4 regions of the Paenibacillus sp. MZ03-122A genome follow, and region 4 is predicted to be linked to each of the others. Evidence: a T-box and tRNA genes for the amino acid it is inferred to sense, from the RefSeq annotation. Region 4 holds a T-box; the other regions hold tRNA genes.
The links. A T-box is a leader RNA that pairs with one kind of tRNA and senses whether it is charged. The one in region 4 lies ahead of leuS (leucine--tRNA ligase), so its partner is inferred to be a tRNA-Leu.
Positions count from the first base shown of each region.

Region 1: it encodes a tRNA-Leu, which carries the amino acid that the T-box ahead of leuS (leucine--tRNA ligase) is inferred to sense. The anticodon was not compared.
Region 2: it encodes a tRNA-Leu, which carries the amino acid that the T-box ahead of leuS (leucine--tRNA ligase) is inferred to sense. The anticodon was not compared.
Region 3: it encodes a tRNA-Leu, which carries the amino acid that the T-box ahead of leuS (leucine--tRNA ligase) is inferred to sense. The anticodon was not compared.

Region 1 is NZ_JANAVI010000001.1:28,099-31,382, reverse strand. Features, by position in the region: gene NLX74_RS00175 (hypothetical protein) at 1-55, opposite strand, end outside; cyclic di-AMP (ydaO/yuaA leader) riboswitch at 171-338, opposite strand; gene NLX74_RS00170 (glutathione peroxidase) at 805-1,290, shown strand; tRNA gene NLX74_RS00165 (tRNA-Leu) at 1,382-1,464, opposite strand; gene NLX74_RS00160 (urease accessory protein UreF) at 1,727-2,464, shown strand; gene NLX74_RS00155 (Rha family transcriptional regulator) at 2,761-2,982, shown strand; gene NLX74_RS00150 (helix-turn-helix domain-containing protein) at 3,107-3,284, opposite strand, start outside.
Region 2 is NZ_JANAVI010000001.1:436,147-439,430, reverse strand. Features, by position in the region: gene fabV (enoyl-ACP reductase FabV) at 1-571, opposite strand, end outside; gene NLX74_RS02130 (winged helix-turn-helix transcriptional regulator) at 740-1,096, opposite strand; gene NLX74_RS02125 (NAD(P)H-dependent oxidoreductase) at 1,295-1,825, shown strand; tRNA gene NLX74_RS02120 (tRNA-Leu) at 1,921-2,005, opposite strand; gene NLX74_RS02115 (GNAT family N-acetyltransferase) at 2,401-2,841, shown strand; gene NLX74_RS02110 (GNAT family N-acetyltransferase) at 2,856-3,284, opposite strand, start outside.
Region 3 is NZ_JANAVI010000001.1:515,957-519,240, reverse strand. Features, by position in the region: gene NLX74_RS02560 (divergent polysaccharide deacetylase family protein) at 1-648, opposite strand, end outside; gene msrA (peptide-methionine (S)-S-oxide reductase MsrA) at 774-1,286, opposite strand; tRNA gene NLX74_RS02550 (tRNA-Leu) at 1,566-1,650, opposite strand; gene NLX74_RS02545 (YhjD family protein) at 1,873-2,409, shown strand; gene NLX74_RS02540 (carboxymuconolactone decarboxylase family protein) at 2,552-2,881, opposite strand; gene NLX74_RS02535 (hypothetical protein) at 3,000-3,221, opposite strand.
Region 4 is NZ_JANAVI010000019.1:58,800-62,083, reverse strand. Features, by position in the region: gene NLX74_RS23785 (CvfB family protein) at 1-314, shown strand, start outside; gene NLX74_RS23780 (class I SAM-dependent DNA methyltransferase) at 317-1,090, shown strand; gene NLX74_RS23775 (tautomerase family protein) at 1,163-1,552, opposite strand; T-box leader at 1,737-1,993, shown strand; gene leuS (leucine--tRNA ligase) at 2,055-3,284, shown strand, end outside.

The sequences.
Region 1 (3,284 bases), on a different contig from region 4:
CAAAACTTCTGCCCGCTTCATTCGGTGCAGTGACAATAATTAACCGACCTTCCATCAGTAGCTCCTCTCCCGGTATAAAAAGACAACAAAAAGAAGCCGAAGGAAAAAGGCTTTCCTCCGGCTTCTTACATATCCATGATAAAATAAACCATGGCTGCACACGGCGGTTTGTTGCCTCTCCCTGTACGCTTACGAGGTTAGCTGTCGGATTCGGACGTGAGAGTCGCCCTATTTCTGGCACTTGACCGGAAAATTCACCCCATGAGACACACGGCAAGCCGTACAGTCTCGATTGGTTCCCCCGCTTTTGCAACTGCAAAATTCAGCGCTATAGACATTTCGTTGTTGCTTCATTCAAATTAATTTGAAATTACGTCTTGAATCATACACCCGCGCATGGAAGACTGTAAAGCTCAACTGCGGGGTTATAAATCGGCCTTTAGAGCATAGAAGATTAATAATAACGCTTACAATGCGACTATGCTTCTCACAGCTCACTCAATCTCTGTTTTTCATCCCTTTTCGAAAATGACAAGCATGTCAATATTGGCGTAGGGTAGAGCGTTTTTGGCCTTTTTTTGTAAAAAGAGAAGAAAATACGCTATATGTACCAGCTAAACACCGATTGAACCCGCTTTTATAAGAAGAAACACCTTAATTCGCTCCATTTGCAGTGCGATTTACTGTTTTGAACAAAATACGATTTTACAGCGGCTAAAGGCTTAATACAGCTTTTCCAGACTTGCAACCTTACTTTGAATTGCTTACAATTTAATTGCTGAATATTGAATAAGGAGAGATACTATGACCGTTTATGAATATGATGCGCAAACCCTGCAAGGGAAACCAATTCCGTTATCCACATATAAAGGGAATGTTCTGCTTATTGTGAACACAGCCAGTAAATGCGGGTTAACCCCCCAATACAAAGCGTTACAAGAGCTATATGACCAGTACCATGAACTGGGGCTCGAAATTTTGGGATTTCCCAGCAACCAATTCGCCAAACAAGAGCCAGGTTCCAGCGAGGAGATTTCCGAGTTTTGCCAGATCAATTATGGTGTTACCTTTCCGATGTTCGCCAAGACAGATGTCAATGGCGATCAAGCGCACCCCTTATTTCGCTTCCTGACCCAAACAGCTCCGGGGGTACTAGGGTCCAAAGCGATCAAATGGAATTTTACTAAATTCTTAATTACACGAGAAGGTAACGTATTTAAGCGCTATGCACCGCAAACCACTCCAGATAAGTTGGCGGGAGATATAGAGAAGCTTTTGCAGCAAAACTGATATTCTTCTTTATCACAGTTATTAAAACAAAAAAAGCATCCCTTCACGTAAACCGTGTCAGGATGCTTTTTTAACTAGGTTTTGCATATAATGCGGTCGAGAGGACTCGAACCTCCACGGGCGTACGCCCACTACCCCCTCAAGATAGCGTGTCTGCCATTCCACCACGACCGCAAATCATAATGTATTGAGGCAACAGATTTATTATACTCTCTCATCGACTATTTGTAAACACAAATATAATAATTATTTTATATGTTATTTTATATAACATATATGAGCGATAATAATATTTAATTTGACACAAATGCCGCTAAAATGTAAATATATATTACATATATTTCGAATTTTTTCGTTATCCCTAAGTAAAGAGTAAAATAATATAACATAATGATTCACTTCGAGGAGGCGAACCGCCCTGCATAAAGGCAACCGCTTGCTGAACTATGCATTATTGTTGGACCCTTCCCTACCTGTTGGTGGCTTCACCCGTTTTAACGGACTGGAGAAACTATTCCGCAACGGACATTTGAACAGTCTACAAGACCTGGAACATTACATGCTGGATGATTTGTATCCTCAATTTACAACCGTTGACGGCATGGCTATCAACAGTCTGTATGTCGCCATCCAGCAGAATGACAGTTGGCGAATCGCTCTTATTGATAAGATGCTGCATACCCAACGTCCCTCCTTGCAGCATGTGAAGGAGTTGCGTCTATCCGGTCAGCGTCTACTTAAGCTCGCTAAGGCTCTTTATCCTTGGCTTGAATTTGACCAGTTGGAATCCATACTCATTCAATACAATGCAATTGGCACACTCGCTACCGTTCACACCTGGATTAACTTCCTCCTCGGAAACGATGTAGAACAGACCGTTCACGGCTATCTTGGCGCAGCGGTGTCCTTCTGCGTGGAAGATGCCTTCAAACTACTCAATCCTCCTTATGAGGAAAAGAACCCTTTTATGGAGCGTATGACCAGCGAGCTGCTCTCCGCATGGAAGAAGCTTAACAAACCTGAGCCAACTGCATTTCAGCGTCGCCTTCTTCACAGACATTGGTACAACTCCTACATCACTCTACCGCTTTATATGAGCCATAATAGCCAATTGGATGAGCCTAGACTGTTTTCCCCCTCAGGTCTATTCAAACGCCTTCCAGCATCCCCCTGATGCGTCGTTTCGCTAATGTGGCAGCAACACCAAAAACACTCTGCCCCTTTCCTCAGGTGGCAGAGTGTTTTTTATCCACATATAATCGAAATTCACACTATTAGTAGACTCTAGACGGGTTATCAGAACCACCTAGCACTTAATTAAGTAATTAATTCAACAAAATAACGTATTTACGATTGTAAAAACACGTATAAAAGTGTATCATAGTTTTAGATGGTTAATTCTAACATGTTTACTGATGATTATTATAACACACCAATTATTCCGCAAGAATCCGTAAGGGGCGATTTCTCTTGAACAACAAAATGCCTGTCACCTCCTTCGGGTGGGCCATCAAACAACGGCTTGTCGAACTTCGACTGGATCAGAAAACATTTTGTGAGACACACAACATTCCGCCTTCACGCTTGTCCAATCTGATTCACGGCACCCGCAAAGCACAAAGGTACAGAAAACAAGTTGCTGCAATTCTGAACATCGACGATAACGATTATAAGGAGGCACCGCCACTCTAAATCCAACAAGCATTCCAGTTACATATAGGTCATTCCATATCACCAAGAAACCAAATAAACCCGTAAAGCGAACCCCTCCAGTTCGTTTACGGGTTTTCAACCCAGACGATCTTTAGCCAAAAAATTATTCCGGCTTTGTTTTATCCTTGTCACTTTTTTGCTTACGGTATTTCGCAAATTCAACATATTCTAAAATAAAATTCTGTTCTTCCGTCTCAAGATCTTCTGCCTGGCAATTCAGTGGCCCCATCACTCCAAAAAAATAAGCAGCCTTCTGCTCCTGAAGTACGCCTTCCCCTGGC
Region 2 (3,284 bases), on a different contig from region 4:
TGTTCTCAATTTCCTCCTGCGTAGCCGGTTCTAGCGTAATTTCTGATACGACACCTGTATTCGTATTCACTGTTTTATTAGAAAAAGACTGTCCGATAGGCTTGAGAACGGAATTAAAGGTCTCACCTGTATCGGGATGTGTCCGTCGCGGTGAAGCGACACTATATACAATCAGGTCTACCTTGCCCAGCTTTTCCTTTACCAGCTTCAACGTCTCCTGCTTAATTTCATGAGAAAAAGCATCTCCATTAATGCTTTCTGCTATGTAGCCGGCTGCTCTGGCCGCTCTTTCAAAGGCTACCGTATTATACCAGCCTGCTGAAGCCGTGCGCCCCTCAGATGCGGGACGTTCATAGGATACCCCTATGGTGTCCGCTCCCAGACCGAAGCTCGCAGCAATACGAGAAGCCAGCCCGTATCCAGTAGATGCTCCGATCACAAGCACCTTTTTAGCTCCTTGTATTGATGTGCTGTCTTTGATGTAGTTGATCTGACGGTTAACATGAGCCGCGCATCCTGCAGGATGTGCAGTCGTACATATAAAACCACGGATTTTCGGTTTAATAATCATTGCAAGGGTCCCCCTACTTTAGCATTCATTTAATATGGATGTAATGGTTGTCCAGTCATAACTATATAGCAAATCAGCTTGCGGCTCAACACATAACATAACACTTGAAGACAGCCGAAGAAAACTACCGTAAACATCATAGTCTGCAACGCTTTTTTACTCCACTATTCATTTTGAATCATTTTCTAACAACATCACATCTTCTCCTTGCTGTTGTCTTATTTGGATATTAGCCCTTCCCCAAGAACACATTAAGTCAATAATTTCATTTGCTGTAATTCCATATTCCGTTATATAATACTCCACTTTTGGAGGCATTTGATTATACACATGTCTACCTATGATACCATCCTTTTCAAGTTCGCGAAGTTGCTGTATAAGAACCTTTTGAGAAATGCCTGAAATACTACGCTGTAATTCACTTGTCCTTTTTCTACCAGACATTAATAAACATATGATTAATGATTTCCATTTACCTCCGATGATCTCAAGTGTTGCTTCTATGCCTAAATTATATTGTTTCATAGTACCACCTCTTCAACGCTAAAAAATAACAAAGTTTATCTAATTAATTCTATAATCGCATATCTTCACTTTAAGTCCAATGCATACTTTCAAGTAACTATCTTACTTTATTGTGTGTATTTACTTTTTTTGAAGCATACAGAATAATAATAGAGCATCTATAAAGGCAAATATGTTACGTAAGAAAGGTGATTTATGATGAAAACTCTTGTGATTTTAGCTCATCCCAATATCGAAGATTCTAGAGTAAATAACAGATGGAAACGAGAATTACTTCAATATACCAATGAAATTACAATTCATGAGATTTATAAAGAGTATCCAAACTGGAGCATTGATGTTTTGAAAGAACAACAGCTACTTGAAGCATACGATAATGTCATATTTCAATTCCCTTTGTATTGGTATAGTTACCCTCCTTTATTAAAAAAGTGGTTCGATGATGTTTTTACCCATGGATGGGCTTATGGTTCAAAGGGTGATAAGTTAAAAGGAAAGAAGCTAGGGATAGCCATGTCCATTGGCGATAAAAAAGAAAATTACTTACCTACTGGTTCCGTTTCTTTTACTGTAGATGAAGTTATAGCACCTTTTAAGGCAAGCGCAGTGCATGTTGGCGCCATAACATTACCCTATTTCGCTGTCTTCGGAGCCTCGTTTCAAGCAAGCGACGAAGACATTGATCAGAGTGCAAAAGACTATATTAAATATATATTTCAGTATAAATAAAATAGTTATATAATGGTACGCGCATCTTAACCATATAAAAACAGGCTCTTGGTGGCATCCAGCCAATCCAAGAACCTGTAAATGTTAGGCTATGATGCGGTCGAGAGGACTCGAACCTCCACGGGGGGTTAGCCCACACGGACCTGAACCGTGCGCGTCTGCCAATTCCGCCACGACCGCATATTATGTATTCACAACCGATGTTTTTCAATCACGGTAATTTAGATTATATCTTCCATAGAACATAAAATCAAGCTATTTTTATATTATATTTTCTATGAATCATTTCCGTAAATATAAGAAAATCACTGGATATCACAAACCAGATATGGTAAAATGGGTCCATCAGGAAAGGAGGTGCGTCAACATCAATAATCACATGTTGAGCGTATCCCTTACCCGGTCCGTTATTCTCTAATTTACAGAGTTGACGGAGGCGCGGGATACGGATCAAAGCTTTAATTAAGCGCCACGGGTAGAAAGACCGTCTACGGACGGTCTTTTTTATTTCAACATCATCTTTCTCATACTTGACTATCGGAATAGGATTACATACTGTGAAAAGAGGCGTTAAGATGTCGATTAGACCCGCGAATGTAGAAGAGTTCAAGGAACTGGCAGCCATCTGGCTGGATGCTTCCGTAGAAGCCCACCATTTTATTGCTCCGCAGTATTGGGCATCACAAGCTACTGAGATGGAGAACAGGTACCTTCCCCTCGCTCAAAACTACGTTATCATACAAGATGATCATAGCATTGGCGGCTTCGTTTCCATGTTGGATGGATACTTGGCAGCTCTATTTATACGTGTTGATTCTCAAAGAAAAGGCTACGGCCAGTTACTACTAGATTGGATCAAGAAGCAACATAATGAGATTCAATTAAAGGTATACCAGTCGAACACAAAAGCATTCAACTTCTATACTAAAAATGGATTTACCATTCAAGCGGAATCTATTGATACCGAAACTGACGAGAAAGAATTTGTAATGGTATGGACAAAACATGAACGATAATGAAGCACCATTAGCTATACAATCTTTTTATTTAACCCATAGACCTCGGTATATAAAATCTTTTTAAACGGAGCAAAATCCTGTTCAGCCAGCGCACCTGGATAGCTCATAATTTGAAGCCGCAGATCAGCCTGTCCTTCTCTTAATGGGGGTTGTACATAGTCAAAATGGTTCAGATGAAACCCCAGGCGTTCATAAAAACCAATTCTTCTCCGAGTCCATTCATCCACTGGCGGCTCAACCTCCAGTACTACCGGTTTACCGGACTGTGAAATAAACTTGCTCATAAGCTCTTTACCTAACCCTCCACCTCGTATACGGGAATCTACGGCAATATGCTCTACAAACCGAAAATGCGCAAATTCCCAGCCCGCCAAAAAGGCAATTGTTTGCCCTTGTTCGTTCTTTTCGGTAAGTAAACGATAACATGGATGATGAAGAAG
Region 3 (3,284 bases), on a different contig from region 4:
CTTTTTAGCGGCAAGCTCAGGGATCACTGACCGATAATTAGTACGGCTATCGACAAAAAATAGTCCATGCTCCTTACAAACATCAAGAACAATGGACATAATGCGCTTATCCGAAGTGACCTTGGAACCCATGTGGTTGTTCACCCCTATCGCAAAAGGAACATCCTTAATGGCTGCTGTCACCTTCGCATGTACTTCTTCATCCGTCATATTAGCCTTAATTGCCCCAGGCCCAAGCCATTCGGGCTTCCCCTGCTTTGGCTCCATTGGAAGATGGACGATGACATCATGACCGCGCTTATGCGCTTCCATAGCGTCCTGCTTGGTTGTAGGCAGGAAGGGCATCACAGCAACGGTAATCTTAACGGGTAAATTTAAAATTTGCTCAGTTCCTTTCATATGGTTTCCCAGATCGTCAATAATGACAGCAACCATCTTTTGCGGATCGTCCTGTTTGTCTATTGCTTCTGCAACACCAGTACTACAGACCATGAATAACATGCATACCGAAATACAGAGTACTACGGTTCTTCGCATTTTGGAGCTTGAATGGAATACAGGTACATAAGCTGGCTCTTTCCGAGCGCGAGATTCCTTTAAAGCCTTTTTTATTATATTTCTCATGTGCAGCTTCCGTCGTGTACTCATTGCGGGTCAGCCTCCTTCTCTGTCCCTTCATTGTGTGAGTAACGTCGTCTAAATATGTATAAGGCAGATTCATGGAATACTCCCTGATCTGCCTTATCGTGCGTAGAAACGTATAATAAAGCCGCTTACCAGTTCTTATCAATAAATTCATCACGACCTGATTGGGCCCGATCTTCCTTATAGTGCTTCACGTTTTTCTTGTGGTAATCCTGATGATAATCCTCTGCAGGATAAAAAATCGAAGCAGGAAGAATCTCCGTTACAATTGGCTTATCAAAGCGTCCACTTTGTGCCAACTGCTCCTTGGACTGTTGTGCAAGCTCACGTTGCTGCTCTGTATGATAAAAAATTGCGGGTTTATACTGTGTACCCCGGTCCTGAAATTGACCTTCCCCGTCGGTAGGATCTGTTTGCGGCCAATATAATTCGAGCAGCTTTTCATAAGGAAACAGCTCAGGTTCAAAAGTAATCTGCACCACCTCGTAGTGACCTGTAGTTCCTGTTTTAACCTGCTCGTAGGTCGGATCGGCAATCGTCCCTCCAGTGTATCCTGACACAATGCCATGAATGCCCGGCTGTTCTTCAAACGGAGTCACCATACACCAGAAGCATCCACCTGCAAAAGTCGCTTTCTCCATCTTACATCCAACCTTTCAATAACTTCATCATAAAGTGCGTTATTTTCTATCATATCTTAAAAGATAACCTTATAAAAGAATTGTTTATGAACTTGAGGAATTCGCAAAAATTCCACCTAAAAGAAATCAAGTAATTTGTCAGAATCCTTTATGGAAATCCATAGTTTTCGGGAAGACAAGAAACGTGTTCAGCTTAAACTATGAGCAAATCCCCAGAAATATAAGAAAAAGGCCTCTAAAACTGCTACGAGAGCAATTTTATAGACCTTTTCTAATAGATGCGGTCGAGAGGACTCGAACCTCCACGGGGGGTTAGCCCACACGGACCTGAACCGTGCGCGTCTGCCAATTCCGCCACGACCGCATATAAGTTGTCGTTTATCCTCGAAAGATCAATCTTTCTTAGCGACAAGATAGATCATACCATGCTCATATCGAGATGTCAAACCTTTTATGTTTGTTAATTTCCTCTTGATAAAAAAGGAATAATAAACTAAAATAAGAACATAAGTTCTTGGGAACGAAGGTTCCTTTTCTTCATTCGGTTATGAATTATCATCACATTTTCCTAAGGCGGTGAATGGTAATGATCTCTTTAGATACTACTCAGCATGAATGGTCTCTTGTGAAAAGTTATCTGCTCCTTACCTTTATTCAAAAAGTATTTGAGCGGGACAGCCTAATTCTTGAAGAAAGCGGTATGCTGAAAACCCCTGATCTTTATGTCGAAATGGTTAACGCAGGTGTAGATCGTACCGGGATCCTGCTGTCTGAAATAAAACATGAATTTAATAAATATCACATTCAAGTTCTGGACATACAACAAAACCACTCCGGCGTTCACGCCACCTATATAAGTAACGGCAATAAAGAGCAGTTCAGTATGGCAATGCCAGCATTCCGCAAAGAAATGTATGAGCGGATGCGAGCATATCTCGGGCTCTCAACCTCTATGCCCCATACAGCTGCCCTTCCTTTACTAGAGAAACATCGCCCCGAATTACCAAACAATTCAACATCCAAACCTCTACGCAACGTTGAACGAAGTTTGGTTACATCCTCTTTGGCTTATAAGCGTAAAACGTCTCGCCCTGCTGCTTTTGCCGCAAGCAGAAGAGCATAATCCCCGCACAACCAACACGCAAAAGAAAAAAGCTTCCGCAGACACCAACTGGGCGCGGAAGCTCCTTTCCATATTCATCATATATCCAAATCGATCTATAACCGCTATGACGAAGTATAAGCTCATCAATTAATGATTCGCCTTATTGCAACGCCTTCTGTACACGCGTTACCCCTTGGCTTAGAGCATGTCCTCCACCTACTGCTGCGGCTACAGCAATGGTCTCCATAATTTCCTGATCACTGGCTCCTTTGGACCGCGCCTCGTCCACGTGATAAAACGTGCATACTTCATTGTTGGCAAATAAGCCAATGCCTAGCGCAATCAGTTGCTTGGTTTTCTCATCTAGACTGCCGGCTTGAAAGCACTCTCCGGTAAAGCGATGATATGCATGAACTACCTCGGGCAACTGATCTTCCAAATGGCTGATTTGATCCTTGTATGCATGTACTTTTTCGTCCATAACCGTCATTGACACAGCACGTCCTCTCTGTTGAATTTCCCTTCATTACTGTGTCCGATTTAGAGTTTCTGTATGCCTAATGAATCACCCAGTTATTTTTATCCAACACCCATTTGAGAACCCATTCCTAATCCAGATCTATCGGATTGTGACGCGGCTCGCTGAACGACTGGTATGTATAGCTGCGATCCAATTTGACCACACGTCGATTCTGGCGACGAATAAGCACCTGTTCCTCATCCCATGCCAGTACAATGCCCACAACATCGTTGGACTCCAATCCATCGCGTACGACACGCACCTTTTCACCGGAGAGTCGATAAGCATCCAATTCTTCGTCCATAATCATCCTTGTCCCCTCCTTATTCACTTTTTTAACATAACGATCATGGTTCTATATACATGAAAAAAG
Region 4 (3,284 bases):
AAGAGGTTAAGGTACGGGTCACACTTGTTCGCGAAGACGGTCGGGTCAATCTGGCGATGTCGCCACGCAAGGAAGTAGGCCGTGATGAGGATGCGGAGCGGTTGATTGCTTTTCTGAAGGAGCGTCCAGGTGGCGGCATGCCTTACTCTGACGCAACGCCGCCGGATATTATCAAGCAACGGTTTGGTATTAGTAAATCCGCCTTCAAGCGTGCGATGGGCAAGCTGATGAAGGAAGGAATGGTTACACAAAAGGAAAACTGGACCTACCTGGTGGAGAAAATGCCGAAACCGAAGGACGGGAATGGGGAATAAAAATGGCTTCTTACCGGAAGTTTGCCTATGTGTATGATGAGCTGATGCAGGACATGCCGTACCCGGACTGGTTACGCTTTGCACGGCAGGCTTGGGATCAGTACGGTATGCCGCATACGGTGGCTGAGCTGGGCTGTGGAACGGGTTCGATTACGATTCCCCTAGTTAACTCGGGCTTCGAAGTGTCTGGAATCGACTTATCCTCTGACATGCTGGCAGTAGCCCGTCGCAAAATGGAAACCACTCCCCAGGGACAGCGATTGTTTCGTGAGGGAAGCGTTCGCTGGATACAGCAGGATATGAGAGAATGGGTTTTACCCGAGCCTGTGGATTCTGTAATTTCTTTTTGCGATTGTCTGAATTACTTGTTGGAGGAAGAAGATATAATTTCTACTTTTCGTAGAACTCATGCTGGTCTGAAGCCTGGCGGAACCTTCTTGTTCGATGTACATCATCCGCAGACGTTTTTACGTTATGATGAAGAGCAGCCATTCGTACTGGATGATCGCTCTATCTCATATATCTGGACATGTGCGTTGGACACTCCACGTTGTGAAATTGAGCATCATCTTAGTATCTTTGCAAAAGCAGAACATGAAGGACGCGATCTGTATCAGCGTTTCGAGGAAATTCATGTACAGCGTGCCTATGATCCAGATTGGATGAAGGCAGAATTGTCCAAAGCAGGTTTTCGTGATGTGAAGGTATATGCGGATTTTGAATGGGTAGAAGCAGAAGATGACGCGGCGAGACTGTTTTATGTTGCTGTAAAATAGTGAAGACTCATTGAGCAAATTTAGGAAAAGAAAGACGCTCTTCATGATGACATGAAGGGCGTCTTTTTGCACTCATATATTCACTTTATAGTTCAACTGAAGCTCATCACCCGGTACACCCCGAATACCCCAGTTCTGTTTGGGCGTTTCAAATATAGTAATCTCAAGATCCTGTGGAGCAATGCCAAAATGGTCCGTAATTCGTTGGAATAACAGCTGGATGAGCTGCTTCTTAGCTTCTGTCGTTCTGCCTTCAAAGATACTGATTTCAATAATGGTGTACGCCTCAGAGCGACCATCGGCATATATAAAGTCTTCCTGATCCATAGGGAAAAAACGATGAAACCTCTTGTCTGGAGGATATTTGAACGCATCCACCACAGCAGAATGAATCACCTCTGATAGTTGCTTTTTGATTGGATTTAGAGTTTCTTTTATTCCAAAAATTTTAATCTGTGCCATGTCTCAGCTCACCTTTCTTATCTCAACTCAACTCAATTTGCATCAATTTAATTCGAAGTTATTATAAAACATTCGTATGCATGTGTCATGAAAAATTAGTATGAAGAGGGTCTTTAACACCAAAGCTAGTCCTTATTTGACTTTTTTCGCGGTTTTCAATATAATAGTGCCATTATTAACGGTTAAACAATCGCTGATGAGGAATAGTAGCTTTGTCTGGACATATAGAGAGCCGGCGGGTGGTGCAAGCCGGTTGACAGCGCAAAGTGAACTCGCCTCGGAGATATGCGTCCAACGCAGGAACGCCTTTACAGGTGCTTGTATCCTGTTATTAACCCGCATCGGATCACCTCCGTTATCAGGTGCAAAGGGAGTAGAACGCGAAGAACGCTTTCTGCTAACTAGGGTGGTACCACGGGAATATAACCTCTCGTCCCTAGCGCTGACACGCTACGGGATGCAGAGGTTTTTTTGTTGCATACCGTTTGAGGAGGAAAAGACAATGACAGACACACAGCCGAAGCACGGCTATCAACCGCAAAGTATTGAACCAAAATGGCAGAAATATTGGGATGAGAACAAGACGTTCCGCACCGGGGAAGAGCCGGGCAAACCGAAGTTTTATACTTTGGATATGTTTCCGTACCCATCTGGAGCCGGCCTGCATGTAGGCCACCCAGAGGGCTACACAGCTACGGATATTGTTTCACGTTATAAAAGAATGCGCGGCTACAACGTACTGCATCCGATGGGTTGGGACGCCTTCGGTCTGCCTGCCGAGCAGCATGCGCTGGATACAGGGGAGCACCCACGCGAAATTACGGTAAAAAACGTAAATAACTTCCGCCGTCAAATCAAATCGCTCGGCTTCTCCTACGACTGGGATCGTGAAATCAGCACGACGGACCCTGATTATTACAAATGGACACAGTGGATCTTCATCCAGCTGTACAAGCGCGGCCTTGCATATGTAGCTGAAGTACCCGTGAACTGGTGCCCAGCGCTGGGAACAGTGCTGGCGAATGAAGAAGTTATTGACGGCAAGAGTGAGCGTGGCGGTCATCCGGTCGTCCGTAAACCAATGCGTCAATGGATGCTGAAAATTACGGAATACGCGGATCGTCTGCTGGATGATCTGGAGGAACTGGATTGGTCTGAGAGTATTAAGGATATGCAGCGGAACTGGATCGGTAAGTCTACGGGGGCAGAGGTTCGTTTTCCAATTGAAGGCTATGACGAGCAACTCACAGTATTTACAACCCGCCCAGATACACTGTTCGGCGCAAGCTACTGTGTGCTGGCACCAGAGCAGGAATTAGTGGATATTATCACTACGCCTGAGCAAAAGGATGCTGTACAACAGTACCGTGAACAAGCTGCTCGTAAAAGCGATCTGGAGCGTACGGATCTGGCCAAGGATAAAACAGGCGTATTCACAGGAGCTTATGCAGTGAACCCGGTGAACGGCGAAAAGCTGCCGATCTGGATTGCTGACTATGTACTGGCAGGCTACGGAACTGGAGCGATTATGGCTGTACCAGCTCACGATACGCGTGACTGGGAATTTGCCAAGCAATTCGGATTGAATATTATTGAGGTTGTCCAAGGTGGAGATGTGGCTAATGAGCCATATACTGAGGATGGACCGCACGTCAATTCAGGCCCGCTGAATGGACTTACCAACGAGGAAGCGATTCCGAAGATGATTGAATGGCTGGAAGCCGAGGGCAAA